Regions from separate parts of the Exiguobacterium sp. s21 genome, predicted to be linked through region 2. Evidence: riboswitches for the same ligand, from Rfam matches in the RefSeq annotation. Region 2 holds a riboswitch; each other region holds the start of a gene.

Region 1 (5,446 bases), on a different contig from region 2:
ATGATTTCCGTGCAATAACCGAACTCGATGTCTTCGGTCGACATGAATCCTTGCGCGGCGTGGGCATGATGTTCGGCTTCGATGAGCGCATCCATGACCGGTGCATGTGGCTTCTCGAGCTCTTTTCCTTCGAGGCTCGCAAGGAACCCTTCATAAATAACGAGCAAGCCTTGGCCGCCCGAATCGACGACGCCGACTTCTTTCAAGACCGGCAATAAGTCCGGCGTCCGCTCGAGTGAAGCTTTCGCTTCCACGATCACACGTTCCATGAACTCGTTGAAGTCGCTCGTCGACTCTGAAGCACGGAGCGCTTCGTCGGCCGCTTCACGAGCAACCGTCAAAATCGTTCCTTCAACCGGTTTCATAACCGCCTTGTATGCCGTGTCGACACCACGTTTCAATGCCTCAGCGAAATCGACTGTCGACACTTCGGTCTTTCCTTCGATCGCTTTACCGAAGCCACGGAACAATTGGCTTAAAATAACACCGGAGTTCCCGCGTGCCCCCATCAAGAGACCACGTGCAAACTTCGATGAGACGTCAGCGATATTTGTCGTGTTGAGTGCGGCCACTTCCTTCGCACCCGATGTCATCGTCAAATTCATGTTCGTTCCCGTGTCGCCGTCCGGCACCGGGAAGACGTTAAGCGAATCTACATAATCCGCATTCTGGCTCAAGTTGGCTGCACCGTTCGCGACCATGTTCGCGAACACCAATCCATCTAAACGTTTTAAACCCACACCAAATCCTCCTTCGTTCTCGTCAGTCATTCGTCAGACGAACGCCTTGTACGAATATGTTTACCGACGAAACGTTTAATCCTAAAGTTTCACCGAGCGTGTATTTTACACGGCTTTGCACGTTATATGCGACTTCCGACACTTTCGTCCCGTAACTCACAATGATGTGCATGTCGATATGTACGTCTTCTCTATCTTGACGTACGACCACGCCTCGGGCGTAGTTTTCACGCTTCAATAGTTCTGCAATCCCGTCTTTCAATTGAGCTTGAGACGCCATTCCCACAACGCCGAAACATTCCATCGCCGCACCGCCTGCGAGTGTTGCGACCACGTCGTTCGTGATGTCAATATTGCCATATGTTGTCTTCATTTCAATTGCCATATGGAGTAGCCTCCTTCATTCGGAATGATACCTTCACTACATTCTACAATAAGTACCTAGTTATTAAAAGAACCTGCTCCATAAACTCGGTCAATTGTAGCCGTAACCCTCATTCATTATTAAAATCCTTTCCAGTAATGTCAAGTTTTTTTCTTGTCATCCTATGATTTTCTAGTTGCATCGTGAAAAAACCCGTGCTAATATAAACGAGTGTCTATTAGGACGAACCCACATAAAAAAGGAGGGGAAACGCATGGCACGTAAATGCTACGTAACAGGTAAATCACCTAAATCAGGTAACAACCGTTCGCACGCACTCAACAAGACAAAACGCACTTGGGGTGTAAACGTACAAAAAGTTCGTATTCTCGTTGACGGTAAACCTAAACGAGTTTGGGTTTCAGCTCGCGCTCTTAAATCAGGTCTCGTTGAACGCGTATAATTTTTATACACGAACGAAATAAATCCCAGCGGCATTCGCCGATGGGATTTTTTTGTGTTCATTTTTTGATATACAGCACGAGCACCGTGCCTTCATGCACAATCAAATCCGCTGATTCGCCGGCCCACTCGTTCGAGATTGTGAGCGCCTCATGGCTGACGACATCGTGGTGGTCGAGCGGATATTTGACGCCACGGATTGACACGTTCGCCCGTTTCCACGGGACGAGCGACAAATAGTGATCGTCTTGACGCGGGAGCTCGTGACGCCCGGTTCCGACAAGACGAACGGTTTGCCCGGCCGTGAACAAACACATCTCTGGATACGCCTCGAGCAGCCCAATATTACCGAGCGTCATGTCGAGGCGTCCACCGAGAGCGCCGTACACGAGCATCTCCGTCGCCCCGTGTCCACGGGCCGCCTCGAGCGCGATCTCAAGGTCGGTCACATCTTTTTCAGATGGGTAACGGACGGCGTCGATCGGCACTTCGCCCGTGAAAGAGTCGAAATCGCCGACGACGAGATCCGGGTTCAGCCCGTGGTTCAACAGTGTCTCGTACCCCCCGTCGACGCCGATGATGTAATCGACGTCACGAGGGAGTCCCGAGATTGGTTCCGGGCTGGCCGCCACGATCAGCACCCGCATTAGCGGACGTCCCGGGTCGCGAGCGTGGCGAAACGTGGTGCCGAGACGAACAAGAGAACGAGGACGACGGCCGACACGAGGAAGGACGGCAACATATACGTCATGTTATAAGCAAACGAATAGGCGACGACCGGCCCTTCCGCATACTCGGCGAAGAAAACGATCCCTGATAAAACGTGGGCGCCGTAGCGAAGCAAAGAACCGAGGAGCGCCCCGAGCACCAAGTAGACGACGAGCGTCTTTTTCGCCTCGTCCTTGGCGGCTCGTTTCACTTGTCCGGCGAACAGTCCGGCCATACCGACGACACCATAAGCGAATGTGTAGTCGAGCAGGAACTGGACCGGCGTGAAGATGTAAGCCCCGAACAGCAGTTGCAACGTTCCGACGAGCGCTCCTGTCGCCAGTCCTCCTTTTAATCCATGGCGGTACGCCATCACGAAGATTGGCAACATCGCCAGGCTGATCGATCCACCCTGCGGCATCCGGAACGGGATGAGCAAATCAAAGATCAAGCCGAGTGCGGCGAACAATGAGATTTCAATGAGCGCCTGTAGTTTTAAACGTTGTTTCATCTTATTCCCTCCTAATTATATGAGCGAACGACAAAAAGCAGCATGACGTAAACGCCATGCTGCTATCGAGTAGCAACGTGCATTTTCGCCACATCCCTACGTCCGTGTGAACGGAACAGGTTCAAAGGGTTAGCAAATGCCTCTCAGCCACAGAATGTGACACCCCTTGCGACAATATTTGTTGTTCTATTGACGATTATACACGAGATGCGTGACGAATGCTATCGATTGCGTCTTTATAGCTCGGCTCGTTATAGATGGCTGAGCCAGCCACGAGCACATCAGCTCCAGCGTCGATGCATAATTTCGCCGTCTCTGCGTTGACACCGCCGTCGATCTCGATTTCAAAGTCGAGACGACGCGCTTGGCGCATCTCGCTCAGCGCTGCAATTTTCGGGACGACCGATTCGATGAATGCCTGGCCCCCAAAGCCAGGGTTCACCGTCATAAGGAGCACCATGTCGACGTCACCGAGCACATGTTCAATCGACGACAGCGGCGTATGAGGATTCAAGACGACACCACACTTGGCGCCAGCCGCTTTGATTTGTTGCAACACGCGATGCAAATGATTCGTCGCTTCAACGTGGACGGTGACGATGTCTGCCCCGGCCTTGATAAAATCTTCGACGAACCGTTCGGGCTGGTCGATCATCAAATGGACGTCTAACACCATGTCCGACTTCTTCCGTAAGCTCGCTAACACCGGTAGGCCGATTGAGATGTTCGGGACGAATTGACCGTCCATGACGTCAAAATGGATGTAATCCGCTCCAGCCTCTTGGACCGCCCTCACTTCTGCCTCTAAATTGGCGAAGTCCGCCGCTAAAATCGATGGTGCAATTTTAATCATGTCAGTACCTCCGTTGTCTATCGTTTAACTCTGCCATAAACGTAACATAATTCTCATAGCGGGTGGAAGCGATTTCTCCAGCTTCGACGGCCGCTTTGACGGCACAACCTGGTTCGTTCAAATGGGCACAACCGCGGAATTTACAGTCATCGTGCCGCTCGACGAACTCAGGGAAACACCAGCGCATCTCTTCGACTTCGAGTTCTTCTGGGAACTCGAGGCTCGAGAAACCAGGCGTATCGGCCACGAGCCCGTCGGCAAGCGTGATCAGCGTGACGTGACGCGTCGTATGCTTACCGCGCCCGAGTGATTTCGAGATTTTCCCGGTCGCAAGTTCAAGCTCAGGTGCGACCGCGTTCAAGAGCGAGCTCTTGCCGACCCCGGTCTGTCCGGCGAATACGCTCGTCTTCTCCTTAAACGACCCACGAATTTGTTCGATTCCCGATCCGTCCTCGGTCGACGTCTCGATGACCTCATAGCCGATCGAACGGTATAAGGCCGCTGCTTCATGAATCTTCTCCCGTTCCGACTCCGTCAACAAGTCCATTTTCGTCAAAACGATAATCGGATGGACTTGCTTCGATTCAATCAAGACGAGGAAACGGTCGAGCAGATGGAACGAGAACGCCGGCTCTTTTACCGAGAATAACAAGAACGCTTGATCGATATTGGCGATTGGCGGACGGACGAGATGGTTCGACCGCTCGTCAACAGCCAATATATAACCGGTACCATCCCCTTGGTCTTGGATGTCGACATCGTCGCCGACGACAGGTGAGATGTTCCGGTTTCGGAAATTGCCGCGGGCGCGACAACGGATCTCTTGTTTCTCTTCCGTCATGACGTCATAAAACCCGCCTTGTAATCGAATAATCGTACCTTTCATTCCATTACCTCCTTAGAAAAAGAGGCGACGCGCACGCCACCTCTTCATTGTGATTCTTTTGCTTGTGCGTAAGTCACCGTATCCGTGCGAACAACTTCGCCATCGACTTCAATCGTCGCGGTTCCGACTTCGTCCGGTGCGATGACGAGCGTATACGAGTAAGTCGTCGTCTCCGTTATCTTATCACGCAACACCTCGACTTCGCCACGGGCATCGACCGTCCGAATGACGACTTCGAGCGCTTCAGCCTCTTCCCCTTCGGGCGGCGGCTCGATTTCGACGTTGACTTCCCGTTCGATTGAGACGTCGGTCGGTTCGACCCCTTGTGACACGATGACGGTCAGTTCCGTCCCCGGGTCGACTGCCGTTCCTGCCGTCGGGAGTTGGCGGATGATTTGATTTGCAGGAACACTCGTTGAATACTCATCACGTTTGACGATTTTCAAGCTATTCTGTTCGGCATACGTCGTCGCTTCCTCGAACGTATAGCCCGCCAAGTTGGCGAGTTCGATTTTATTACTGCCGGTCGAGACGACAAGCGTCACCGTCTCTTCAGATGGGACGACCTCGTTGCCTGGGGCGATCGATTGGGAGATGACATCCCCGCTATCGACCGTCTCGGATGCCTCCGACTGAATCTCGATATCCGTGAACTCAAGATCTTTGAGCGTCCGTTCGGCCGACGACTGGGACAGTCCTTCAACATCCGGCATCTCGACCGTCTCTTTTCCGGCCGAGACGACGATTGTCACGGTCGTCCCACGTTTCGGCTTCCGTCCGGCTTGCGGTGTCTGCGAGATGACGTCGCCAGCGGCAATGTTGTCACTTGCCCGTTCAGTTGCCTCGACGACAAAACCGGCCGTTTCGAGCTCGGTCGTCGCCTCGTCGCTCGTCATGCCGACGACGTCCGGGACGACGGCAC
Region 2 (5,446 bases):
GCTGATTTGAACGTCACGTTTGATGAGTCGACCGTCTATTTGGCCGGGGAAGGTCTCGTCAACCCCTCTCATTTCACGATTCGCCTCAAACCAGGCCAATCACTTGAGACGGGAGAGTTTGACTTTGGGACGGTCGAACAATGGGAAGCCGACCGTCCGCTCTACCTCGTCGAACTGACATCGGCGAACGCTGAAATCGCCATCAAGGGGGAAGCGCAATGAGAATCGGACTCGTATTAGAGGGCAGTTATCCATACGTGAGCGGAGGCGTCTCAAGTTGGACGCAGACGTTGATTGAGGCGATGCCCGAAGTGTCGTTTGAAATCATTTCGATTCAACCGACAGAGAAGCGTCCGGAAGAGATGAAATATGTGTTCCCACCGAACGTTTCAGGGATCACCCACTTGTATTTGAGCGACTTGGGTGAGCGGGCGAAAGGGCGATTAAAGTGGGGCGCTGAGGACGAACAGAACGTATCGGACTGGCTCATGTTGAAAAGTCCGAACCGGCAAGCGCTTCGTTTGCTTGGGAAAGAAGTGCCTTCAAGTCAGGCGTTTTTCGCAAGCGAGTTCTTTTGGAAAAATGTCAAGGCGGCCTACGCCGAGGAAATGAACGGAGGTTCGTTCATCGACTATTTCTGGATGTGGCAGAGTATGTACACTCCGATTTTACGGGTGCTCCATCAACCGCTCCCGAAAGTCGACCTCGTTCATTCCGTGTCAACGGGTTATGCCGGTGTGGTCGCGTCCTACATGAAAGAGACGCAAGGGATTCCGTTCATCTTGACGGAGCACGGCATCTACTCGCGGGAACGCGAAGAGGAGATTCTACAGTCGTATTGGATTCCAGCGCCGTATAAGCCGAGGTGGGTCCGTTTCTTTCACCATTTGTCGCGTGAGGCCTATAACGCGGCCGATGAGATCATCACCTTGTTCGAGCGGAACCGCGAATATCAGGAGTGGATTGGCGCCCCGAGCGAGAAGACGAAAATCATCGCCAACGGCATCGCCGATCGACAAATCCAGGCGACGGTCGACCGTCCGGAGCACGATCTCTTTCAAATCGGGGCCATCGTCCGCTTGGTGCCAATCAAAGATTTGAAGACGATGATTTACGCCGCCAAGATTTTGCAGGAGCGGCATCGTCTGTTCAAGCTGACGATCATGGGACCGCTCGATGAGGATGAGGAATATGCGGAAGAGTGCCGGTTGCTCATCGAACAGAGCGGGCTGACCGATTATGTCGAGCTCGCTGGAAAGGTTGATGTCCAAGCCTATTTGCCGAAGTTTGATTTACTTCTGTTGACGAGTATCTCGGAAGGTCAACCGCTCGCGATTCTTGAAGGCATGGCAGCCGGCATCCCGTGGGTCGCGACCGATGTCGGGGCTTGTTCCGAGCTCCTGTATGGACGAGAAGACGACCCGTTCGGTCCAGCCGGGTTTATCGTGCCCCCGGTTCATCCGGAAGCGGTCGCGGACAAGGTCGAGTGGATGATGGATTATCCGCAGGAGCGGATGCGTTTCGGTAAGAACGGGCGGGAGCGGGTCCGCCAATACTATCGTCTCCAACAAGTCGTGGACCGCTACAAAGCCATCTATGAAACGAGGAGGGAACAGTATGGCGGGCATCGGGTTTAAGCTGCAGAAGTTGTTCCAAGAAGACTACTATTCGTCCAGGTTGAAGGCGTACACGTTCTCGGGCCTCGTCACATCCGGACCGTGGTTGATCGTCATCTTGGTCGTCGGGACGATTCAATTGTTGGCGTTCCAAATGCCGACGTTATCGCTCGCCGAACGGACGCTTTTCATGATCTCGGTCTCGTACGCGTTCATCTTCTCGCAAATCTTGTTCAGCTTCCAACAGCTCGTCGTCACCCGATATGTGGCGGACTTGTTTTACGAGAAGAAAGCGCATGAGATTTTCCCGGTCTTCACCGGGATGCTCAAAGTGACGATCCTCGCCGCGACGATTCTGTATAGTATCTTTTGGCTATTGTCGCCGCTCGATTTTCTGTACAAACTGACGTTGTTCGTTTTATTCATGACGATCAATGTCATCTGGGTCATGTTCTTGTTCTTGAGTGCCGCCAAGTATTATCAAGCGGTGGCCTATAGCTTCTTGCTCGGCGGACTCATCTCGGTCGGGAGCGTCTATGCGATTAGCCGTCTCATGGTCAATCCGTCGAGTCTCGAGCTGTTGCTCGGTTTCACGGTCGGGATGATTGTGACGTTGTTCGGGTTGTTCTTCGCGATGCTCCGGACGTTCCCGCTCCGTTACGCGGTGAAAGAGTTCTCGTACTTCAAGTACTTCGACCGCTATCCAGACTTGTTCGCCATCGGCGTGTTGTACGTGCTCGGGATTTGGGTCACGAATTTCATCATCTGGTTCGGTGAAGGACGCGTCATCATCGCGGACTCGTTCTTGTTCAACCCGTATTATGACACGGCCATCTTTTGGTCGTACTTGACGATCATCCCGACGCAACTCCTGTTCGTCGTCGCCGTCGAGACTCGGTTTTATGAGCGCTATCGCACGTTTTATGGATTGATTAACTACGGCGGGGCGCTCCATCAAATCGAGAAAGCGAAACAGACGATGACGTCGGTGCTGAAAAATGAGTTGATTCGACTCGCGCGGAGCCAAGGCGTCGTGACGTTGTTCGCCATCCTCATAGCAGGCGTGTTCGTCAGTTGGATCGGCGTCCCGGATGAGATCGGTCAAATCTTTCGGATGACGACGCTCGCGGCGTTCGCGAACGCGATGATTCTCATCTTGACGTTGTTGTTGCTCTATTTCGAGGATCGACGCGGGGCATTATTCGTCAACATCTCGTTCTTCACGTTGAATGCGTTGTTCACGCTCTTGCTCTTGCCGCGCGGCATCGATTGGTACGGCGTCGGCTTTGCCGTCAGCACGACAATCACGTTCTTCTTGGCCGGCCTGCGTTTGATCTATTACATGGGCAAAGTCGATTATTACGTGTTCGCGGCCTCGAATCGACGCAAGCTCGGTACCGAACGGTTCTCCCAAATGGGGACGTTGTTGAACCGTCACTTCTCGCGATAAAGGGTTTTCAACAAAGATAAAGACTGATATGATGTGGTCGTAGACGACCGAATTTCATAATGTTTACCACTAGGGGAGTCGCGTGACGCGGCTGAGATGGACGAGGTCCAGACCCTTTGAACCTGATCTAGTTCACGCTAGCGTAGGGAAGTGGGCGAACCGATTGTTCTCGTACACTTTGTGTAAATCCGACGCCGCTTCCGTTATGGGAGGCGGCGTCTTTTTTTATCACAAAGGAGGAGACAAGAATGACATTCACCGCACATCTTCGACAAGAGGCCGATGCCTTGTTTCAAGCCAGCTTTGACCATCCGTTCGTCCGCGAGCTCGGAACGGGTGAACTCGACGAGGCGAAATTTCGGCATTACGTCATGCAAGACTCATATTATTTGAACCAGTTCTCCAAAGTGCAGGCGAAAGGCGCGACCCTCGCCCCGAACATGGAAGTAGCGAGCCGCTTTTTGACGCATGCGCTTCATACGATTGAAGCGGAGCATGCGTTGCACCGTGAGTTTTTCACCTTGCTCGACGTGACGGAGGCAGAGTGGGCAACGTTTGAGCCCGCTCCAACGGCTTACGCCTATGCGCTCCATATGCAACAGGCCGGTCCGACGCTCGGCGACGTGCTCGCGTCGATTTTGCCGTGCTACTGGGTCTATTATGAGATTGGGGAACGAATGAAAGATGCCACACCCGATCATCCGATCTATGCGACGTGGATTGCGACGTACGGTTCGGAATGGTTCCGCGATCTCGTCGAGGAACAGCTTGAACGGCTCGACGTGCTCGCCGGACAAGCGACAGCGGAAGAACGGGTCCGGTATCAACAGCTGTTCTTGAAGAGTTGTTATTATGAACATGCGTTTTGGGAAATGGCGTGGACGCTCGAATCGTGGGATTTACCGGCGGGGGTGACACGATGAAGCGCGACTTATGGGACAAAGTCAGAGCCGAACGGCCACTCATCCATAACATTACGAATATCGTCGTCGCTAACTTTTCGGCGAACGGGTTGCTCGCCATCGGCGCTGCGCCGGTGATGGCGTCAGCCGTCGAAGAAGTCGCGGACATGGCGTCTGCGAGCGATGCGCTCGTACTCAATATCGGCACACTCGATGCGACGACGGAACGTACGATGATTCGAGCCGGACAGGCGGCGAATGAATCGAGCCGGCCGGTCGTCTTCGATCCGGTCGGTGTCGGGGCGACCGCGTTTCGACGTGACGTCGCTACATCCATTTTGCAACACGTCCGCGTGACGGTCATCCGAGGCAATGCCGGAGAAATCGCGACATTGATTGGTCTCGACGCGGCGGCGCGCGGCGTGGACGCTGGGGAAACGCGGGTTGATTTGAATCACATCGCGCGCGCGGCGGCACGACGCTACAACTGTGTCGTTGCCGTGACCGGAGAGACGGATGTCGTCAGCGACGGGGACGCGACGATTGAAATCAAAGGCGGCACCGCAGCGATGGCCCGGACGACAGGGACCGGTTGTTTACTCAGTGCGGTCGTCGGTGCGTTCCTTGCGGTCGAATCCGACGCGTTGACGGCCACGGCGACAGCGCTCGCCGGATATGCCCGGTGCGGCGAACTGGCTACCGCTTTGGCGGACGGACCGGGCGACTTCCCCGTTCATTTCTTGAATGAACTCGGCAAGATGACGGCCGTCGAGTTGCCGAGCGACCGTATTGAGGTGGTGTCATGATGCGGCCGCAAGTATTGACGATTGCCGGTTCGGACTCTGGCGGGGGAGCGGGAATCCAAGCTGATTTGAAGACGTTTCAAGAGCTCGGCGTGTTCGGGACGAGCGTTCTGACGGCCGTCACCGCTCAAAACACTCGTGGGGTGCATGGGGTCGAAGCAGTGTCGCCGAAACTCATCACGCAACAACTCGATGCAATCGGTTCGGACTTTTCGATCGCAGCATGTAAGACCGGGATGTTATTTGATGCGGCGCGCATCGAGGCGGTCGCTACCGGGGTGAAACGTCATGTCTTCAACCGACTCGTCGTCGACCCGGTCATGATTGCGAAAGGAGGGGCCCCGCTTTTACAGGACACGGCGATCGATGCGCTCAAGACCTCCTTGTTGCCACTCGCGACAGTCGTCACGCCGAACGTGCCGGAAGCGGAAGTGCTGACCGGTTTGACGATTCGATCGTTTAATGATCGTCTCGAGGCGGCTCGGCGGATGTTAGCGTACGGTGTGCGCGCGGTTATTTTAAAAGGCGGCCATCTCGAAGGTGAAACTGCCGAAGACTTGATCATGACGGAGTCGGAAGTGTTCCTCCTCTCGGCCCCGCGCATCCAGACGAGCGATACACACGGAACAGGTTGTACATTTTCGGCGGCGCTTACAGCGGAACTTGCCAAAGGTC
Region 3 (5,446 bases), on a different contig from region 2:
AGCGAACCGGGAAGACGATCATACGTATTTGAATCCGCGGTGGGATGAGACGCCGAGTGTGGATGCCGATAAGGACGCGGATGAGGTCGGTCTGACCCAGCTCGACTCGATTTATCGAGCCGAGTGGCAGGCGAACGCCTATCCACGCTCAGAGGCCGAACGCAAGGCGTTAGAAGAATAGGCAGGAGAACACGTCCGGAAACGGGCGTGTTTTTTTCTTGACAGACGTCACCGACCCGTCATCATCTAAAAAGTAATCATTACGATTTAGGTGTGGGTAGAATGAGACGAATCCCGATCACCGTGCTGTCCGGTTATTTAGGAAGCGGTAAGACGACACTATTAAACCACATATTGAACAATCGGACGGGCAAGAAATACGCCGTCATCGTCAATGACATGAGCGAGTTGAATATCGATGAGCGATTGATTGAACAGGGCGGTTTTTCAAGGACGGACGAAAAGTTGGTCGAACTATCGAACGGCTGCATCTGTTGCACGCTCCGTGAGGACCTGCTCGAGGCGGTAGCAGAGCTTGCGAACGACCGGGACCTCGACGGAATCATCATCGAGTCGTCCGGTATCTCAGAGCCGATCCCGGTCGCCCAAACGTTTACATATGCCGATGACGCCCTCGGCATCGATTTGACGAGCCGAGTCTATATCGATGCGATGGTGAGCGTCGTCGATGCGTTTCGGTTCTTAAAAGATTTCAACTCAGGCGAGTCGCTCCATGAACGCAAGCAGGCGATTGAGGCGACAGACGTCCGCGAAGTCGTCGACCTGCTCGTCGAACAAGTCGAATTCGCCGATATCATCGTCTTGAACAAGGCGGATCGCGTGAACGAGACCGAACTCGGCGAGATGACCGGACTGTTGAAGGCGCTCAACCCGACCGCGAAGCTGTTGACGTCTGTCCATGCGAACGTGGAATTGACCGAGCTGTTGGATGTCAATTTGTTCGATTTCGAACAGGCGATGCATGCGGCCGGGTGGATTCAAGAACTTGAGACAGATGTGCACACGCCGGAGACGGAAGAATACGGCATCAGTTCATTCGTCTATCGTCGGCGTCGGCCGTTCCACCCGGAGCGTCTCCATGCCTGGATCGAGGCGTTTCCGGAAGAAATCGTCCGCGCGAAAGGGTTCTTATGGATTGCTTCCCGGAACGACCTCGCCTGTCTGTTTTCACAAGCGGGCTACGCCTCGACGCTCGAACATGCCGGGCGCTGGCTCGCGACGCTTCCGGAAGATGAGCGTCGTCACATGTTCGCGGCCGAACCGGAACTCGCCGCCGACTATGTCGAACCGTACGGGGACCGACAGACGGAGCTCGTCTTGATCGGGCAGCGGATGGATCGAGCCATCATCGAACAAGAGCTCGATCACTGTCTGCTGACAGATGAGGAGATGGCGCTGGATTGGTCGACGCTCCGGGACACACTTCCGGGGAACGAGGTCGTCACGTTCTCATAAGACCGTTTACAAAATGAAAGCGGTCGTCTATACTGATTCTTGCATGAACAACCGCATACATTGGACTACACTAGGGGTGCTTCGGCTGAGATGTGAGCATGGCTCCAATCCCTTATGACTCGATCCGGGTAATACCGGCGTGAGGAAGTGTGGCACTTTTTCTAATGGATTAAAATTGGACGAGTGGCCGCATTCTCATGGATGCGGCTTTTTTGTGTACACATAATAAGGGGGAATAGAACATGAACAAACAATGTGGAACGAGCCCGATCGTCGGGTTCCGCTTTACACTGAGCCCGATGACGACTGATTTCGTGAGCATCATCAAAGGGGCGTTGAAGGAGACGGATTTACAAAACGTCTGGCGACATACCGATGACGTGTCGACGGTCATCCGTGGACGAAGTGAGCATGTATTCGATGTGGCTAAGGCCGTGCTGTCACACGCGACAAAGACAGGGGAACATGTGTCGATGAGCGGGACGTTCTCGGTCGGGTGTCCAGGGGATACGGCCGGAGATGAAGTGCTCGTTGTGTCGAGCGAACCGCTTAATGGTCCCGTCGGTCCGCAATATATCTCCTCACAGTTCGCGCTCTATCCGCTCGGTGATGACGACTATATGGACATCATCTACGAAGAAATCGCTTTTGCGAAAGAGCGAAGTGTCTTCAATGACTCGATGCATTACGCCTCAGGTATACATGGGGACATCGAGCCGGTGTTCGCTTTCTATGAGGCGACGTTTGAACGCGTCCGACAGAAGACAAGCCACGTCGTCATGACGGTGACGTTCAGCGTGAACAGTCCGTCACATGAGGGACGTATGGATGCTTAAATCGTGGAAGTTAAAAGAGATCGTCTTGTTGTCGATTTTATCGGTCGTGTTCGCGGTGGTCTATTTGGCGTTCGTCCATGCTGGGAACTTGTGGGCCGGTCTGATTGGACCAATCGCCTACGAATGGATTTTTGGGATATGGTTCATCGTCTCGATTATCGCAGCTTATATCATTCGCAAGCCTGGGGCTGCATTCTTGTCCGAAGTGCTTGCGGCGACGATTGAGATGATGATTGGCAACGCCATCGGACCGCGCATCATTTTAGTCGGGATCGTTCAAGGGATCGGCGCCGAAGCGGCGTTCGCTTTGACGGGTTATAAACGCTATGATCTTTGGGTGCTCATGCTCGCCGGATTCAGTGCTGCTGTGACAAGTTTCGCATATACGTACGTCATGGGAGGGCTCAATGCCCTCAGTCCGACATATGTAGCTACGATGTTCGCACTACGCGCAACGAGCGGGATGTTGATTGCTGGTCTGGGCGGTAAGATTTTGAGCGACTTGTTGCTTCGGACGGGCGCGCTTGATGGGTATGCTCTCGCGCGACAGGACCGTATGCATGATTGAGGCAGAACATCTGACATTTCGTTATCCGAACAAGAAATGCGATGTCTTGACGGATATCACACTACGTCTAACAAAAGGGAGAACGGTCATTACAGGGGCAAGTGGTTCGGGAAAATCAACATTGCTCGCTTTGATGAATCGTCTCTATCCGGACAATTGTGATGGCATCGTGACGGGCAGATTGCACTTGTTCGATCGCTCTTATGATACGTATGAAGCTGGCGAAGTGAACCGGCGCGTCGGAACGGTCTTTCAGGACCCGGACAGTCAGTTCGTCATGCAGACGGTCGAAGAAGAATTGATTTTCACGCTCGAAAACTTTGCCGTCGCGAGAGACGAGATGATGGCCCGTGTCACCACAATGTTAGAGGCGTTGCATTTGACCGATTATCGTCACCGTACCATTCATGACCTATCGGGGGGTGAGAAGCAGCAAATTGCCGTCGCTTGTGCCTTGATTGGCCGTCCCGAGTGGCTCCTCCTCGATGAGCCGCTCGCTCACCTCGATCCTGAGACCGCCCATCATTTCGTTCGTTGGCTCGACGGCGTCGCACAGACCGTAAACGTTGTCGTCATCGAGCATCGGCCATACATATGGGGTGATTTTTTTAACCGACAAATAAAGCTCGTGAGTGGGCGCATCGACTATGATGGACCGTTCATCGTCCGACCAGATTATGCGTTCTCTCCAATTAAAGTTGAACGAGGAAAGGAAATGTTATTTCACATACCGGAATTAAAACGAAAAACATTTCAATTAGCAGCGAGCGAGTTAAAGGTCGCTGAGGGTGATCTCATTGCGGTGCTCGGTCGAAATGGTAGCGGAAAGTCGACATGGCTGCGAAGCCTAGCCCGGAAACATCGTGAAGTCGGCCTCGTCCCGCAATCACCGGCGCATCTATTCGTTACGAATGATGTGACCCGAGAACTCGCATATGGCCATAATCGCCCGATTGAGGACGTCTTAACGCGGCTCGGGCTCGAATCAGTGCGTGACCACCATCCACTCTCCCTTAGTCACGGTCAAAAACGAAGGCTCGCCATCGGAGTGATGATGCTGTCTAATAAACAACTGATTGCGTTTGATGAACCGACTGCCGGACAAGACGAGGTATCGCTTCGTGCGCTCTATGACTTAATGGTCGAACGAACACGATCCGGCCAGACGATTTTGTTTGTGACGCACGACCTCAGCTTCGCGCGGATTGCGAACACATATTATTTGATGTGTGACGGCGACTTGAGTGGGCCATATGACGCTTCACTCTGGGATGAAAAAGAATTACTACGCACCCACGGCTTATTGATGGTGGAATCGCGATGACATTTCATGAGATGAACCCGACGATTAAATTTCTGACCGTGGCATGTCTCATGTTCGGTCTCGCCTTCATGTATAACCCTTGGACACCGCTTGCTGTTTTTCTCGGAACAGTTACACTTCAAACGCTATTCTCTGCTGTGAGCTGGAGAAGATGGGGGGTGTTCATGATCCCATTCTTATTCACCGCGCTCGGGACATTGTGGACGACGCTCGTCTTTGGAAAGCAATCAAGCGGAGATGTCGTGTTCAAGCTGTTTGGCAATGATGTGACCGATGAGAATGTGATGCTAGCAGCGACGCTCTCCTTACGTGTGTTGGCATTTACAGCCTTGTCGCTTCTGTTCACGCTGACGACGGACCCGAAACGGTTCGTCTACAGTTTGATGCAACAAGGAAAGCTGTCACCAAAAATCGCATATAGTGTCTTCGTCGGTTTTCGTTTCTTTCCGATTCTAAAAAAAGAACTGATGCAGCTGTATGAAACGCATGCGTTACGAGGCGTGCGTTTGGAGACGAGACTCGATCACATCCGCCACGTCCCCAAATTAATCGTTCCGCTTCTTGCTGGATCGATCCGCCAAGCGGAACGAATCGCGTTCTCGATGGAAGCACGTGGGTTTACGGGGGAACCTCGAGCGACGTACGAGGTTGTGCCCGTCACCAGGAACGACTTTCTGTTGGCGTCGCTTTTGCTCCTATTGTTTGGAGTGAGCGTATGGATTGGCATATAAACGAAACAAGACGACTCACTCGGAGTCGTCTTGTTTCGTCTCTTTTACGATTCTAAATTTCGGTTTGATCGATTCGTTATTGAACGCCTCGAGCACGGTGTTCTCGTTGGCCATACGAATCTGTTGCGGCTCGCCTTTGGAAGTCGTGCCGATACAGAACATATGCGCCTCATGATCGGCAAAGAGCGCCTTATACGGGGTGGCATGATGCATCAAGCGTCCCGGAGAGCCCCAGCCGACGATAATCATACCTCCGCTCGCCTCGACCTCGTCGAGCGTTTCCTCAACGTAATGAAAGTTGACTTCGTCGAGTTGCGATTCGACGTACGGCAGATTGTCATTGATGGCGAGTGTCGGGACGAGGCTGATGACGCGCATCTCACGGATCGGTTGATCGAGATGGTTCCGCATGAGCATATACGCCCGCTGCGTTGTCGTACCGGACAAGAAAGCATCGCTCATCCGGGGCGAGTAGATGATGACGGCACAGATGACGCCGTCGACGACATCT

What was found. Region 2 has a riboswitch for thiamine pyrophosphate ahead of tenA (thiaminase II). Riboswitches for the same ligand answer to the same signal wherever they lie in the genome.
Region 1: it holds a riboswitch for thiamine pyrophosphate, as region 2 does, so the genes downstream of both, thiT (energy-coupled thiamine transporter ThiT) here and tenA (thiaminase II) in region 2, are expected to answer to the same signal.
Region 3: it holds a riboswitch for thiamine pyrophosphate, as region 2 does, so the genes downstream of both, KNP06_RS08830 (YkoF family thiamine/hydroxymethylpyrimidine-binding protein) here and tenA (thiaminase II) in region 2, are expected to answer to the same signal.

What each region holds. Positions count from the first base shown of each region.
Region 1 covers NZ_JACSLF010000002.1:275,555-281,000, reverse strand. The annotation lists gene KNP06_RS03920 (DAK2 domain-containing protein) at 1-740, opposite strand, end outside; gene KNP06_RS03915 (Asp23/Gls24 family envelope stress response protein) at 763-1,125, opposite strand; gene rpmB (50S ribosomal protein L28) at 1,379-1,567, shown strand; gene KNP06_RS03905 (thiamine diphosphokinase) at 1,626-2,213, opposite strand; gene thiT (energy-coupled thiamine transporter ThiT) at 2,213-2,785, opposite strand; TPP riboswitch at 2,862-2,962, opposite strand; gene rpe (ribulose-phosphate 3-epimerase) at 2,982-3,638, opposite strand; gene rsgA (ribosome small subunit-dependent GTPase A) at 3,640-4,524, opposite strand; gene pknB (Stk1 family PASTA domain-containing Ser/Thr kinase) at 4,569-5,446, opposite strand, start outside.
Region 2 covers NZ_JACSLF010000003.1:201,606-207,051, reverse strand. The annotation lists gene KNP06_RS05650 (DUF2194 domain-containing protein) at 1-222, shown strand, start outside; gene pelF (GT4 family glycosyltransferase PelF) at 219-1,637, shown strand; gene pelG (exopolysaccharide Pel transporter PelG) at 1,618-3,066, shown strand; TPP riboswitch at 3,128-3,232, shown strand; gene tenA (thiaminase II) at 3,315-3,989, shown strand; gene thiM (hydroxyethylthiazole kinase) at 3,986-4,774, shown strand; gene thiD (bifunctional hydroxymethylpyrimidine kinase/phosphomethylpyrimidine kinase) at 4,774-5,446, shown strand, end outside.
Region 3 covers NZ_JACSLF010000006.1:82,464-87,909, reverse strand. The annotation lists gene KNP06_RS08840 (hypothetical protein) at 1-181, shown strand, start outside; gene KNP06_RS08835 (GTP-binding protein) at 283-1,476, shown strand; TPP riboswitch at 1,539-1,639, shown strand; gene KNP06_RS08830 (YkoF family thiamine/hydroxymethylpyrimidine-binding protein) at 1,719-2,312, shown strand; gene KNP06_RS08825 (ECF transporter S component) at 2,305-2,880, shown strand; gene KNP06_RS08820 (ABC transporter ATP-binding protein) at 2,873-4,204, shown strand; gene KNP06_RS08815 (energy-coupling factor transporter transmembrane component T family protein) at 4,201-4,935, shown strand; gene KNP06_RS08810 (DUF1643 domain-containing protein) at 4,951-5,446, opposite strand, start outside.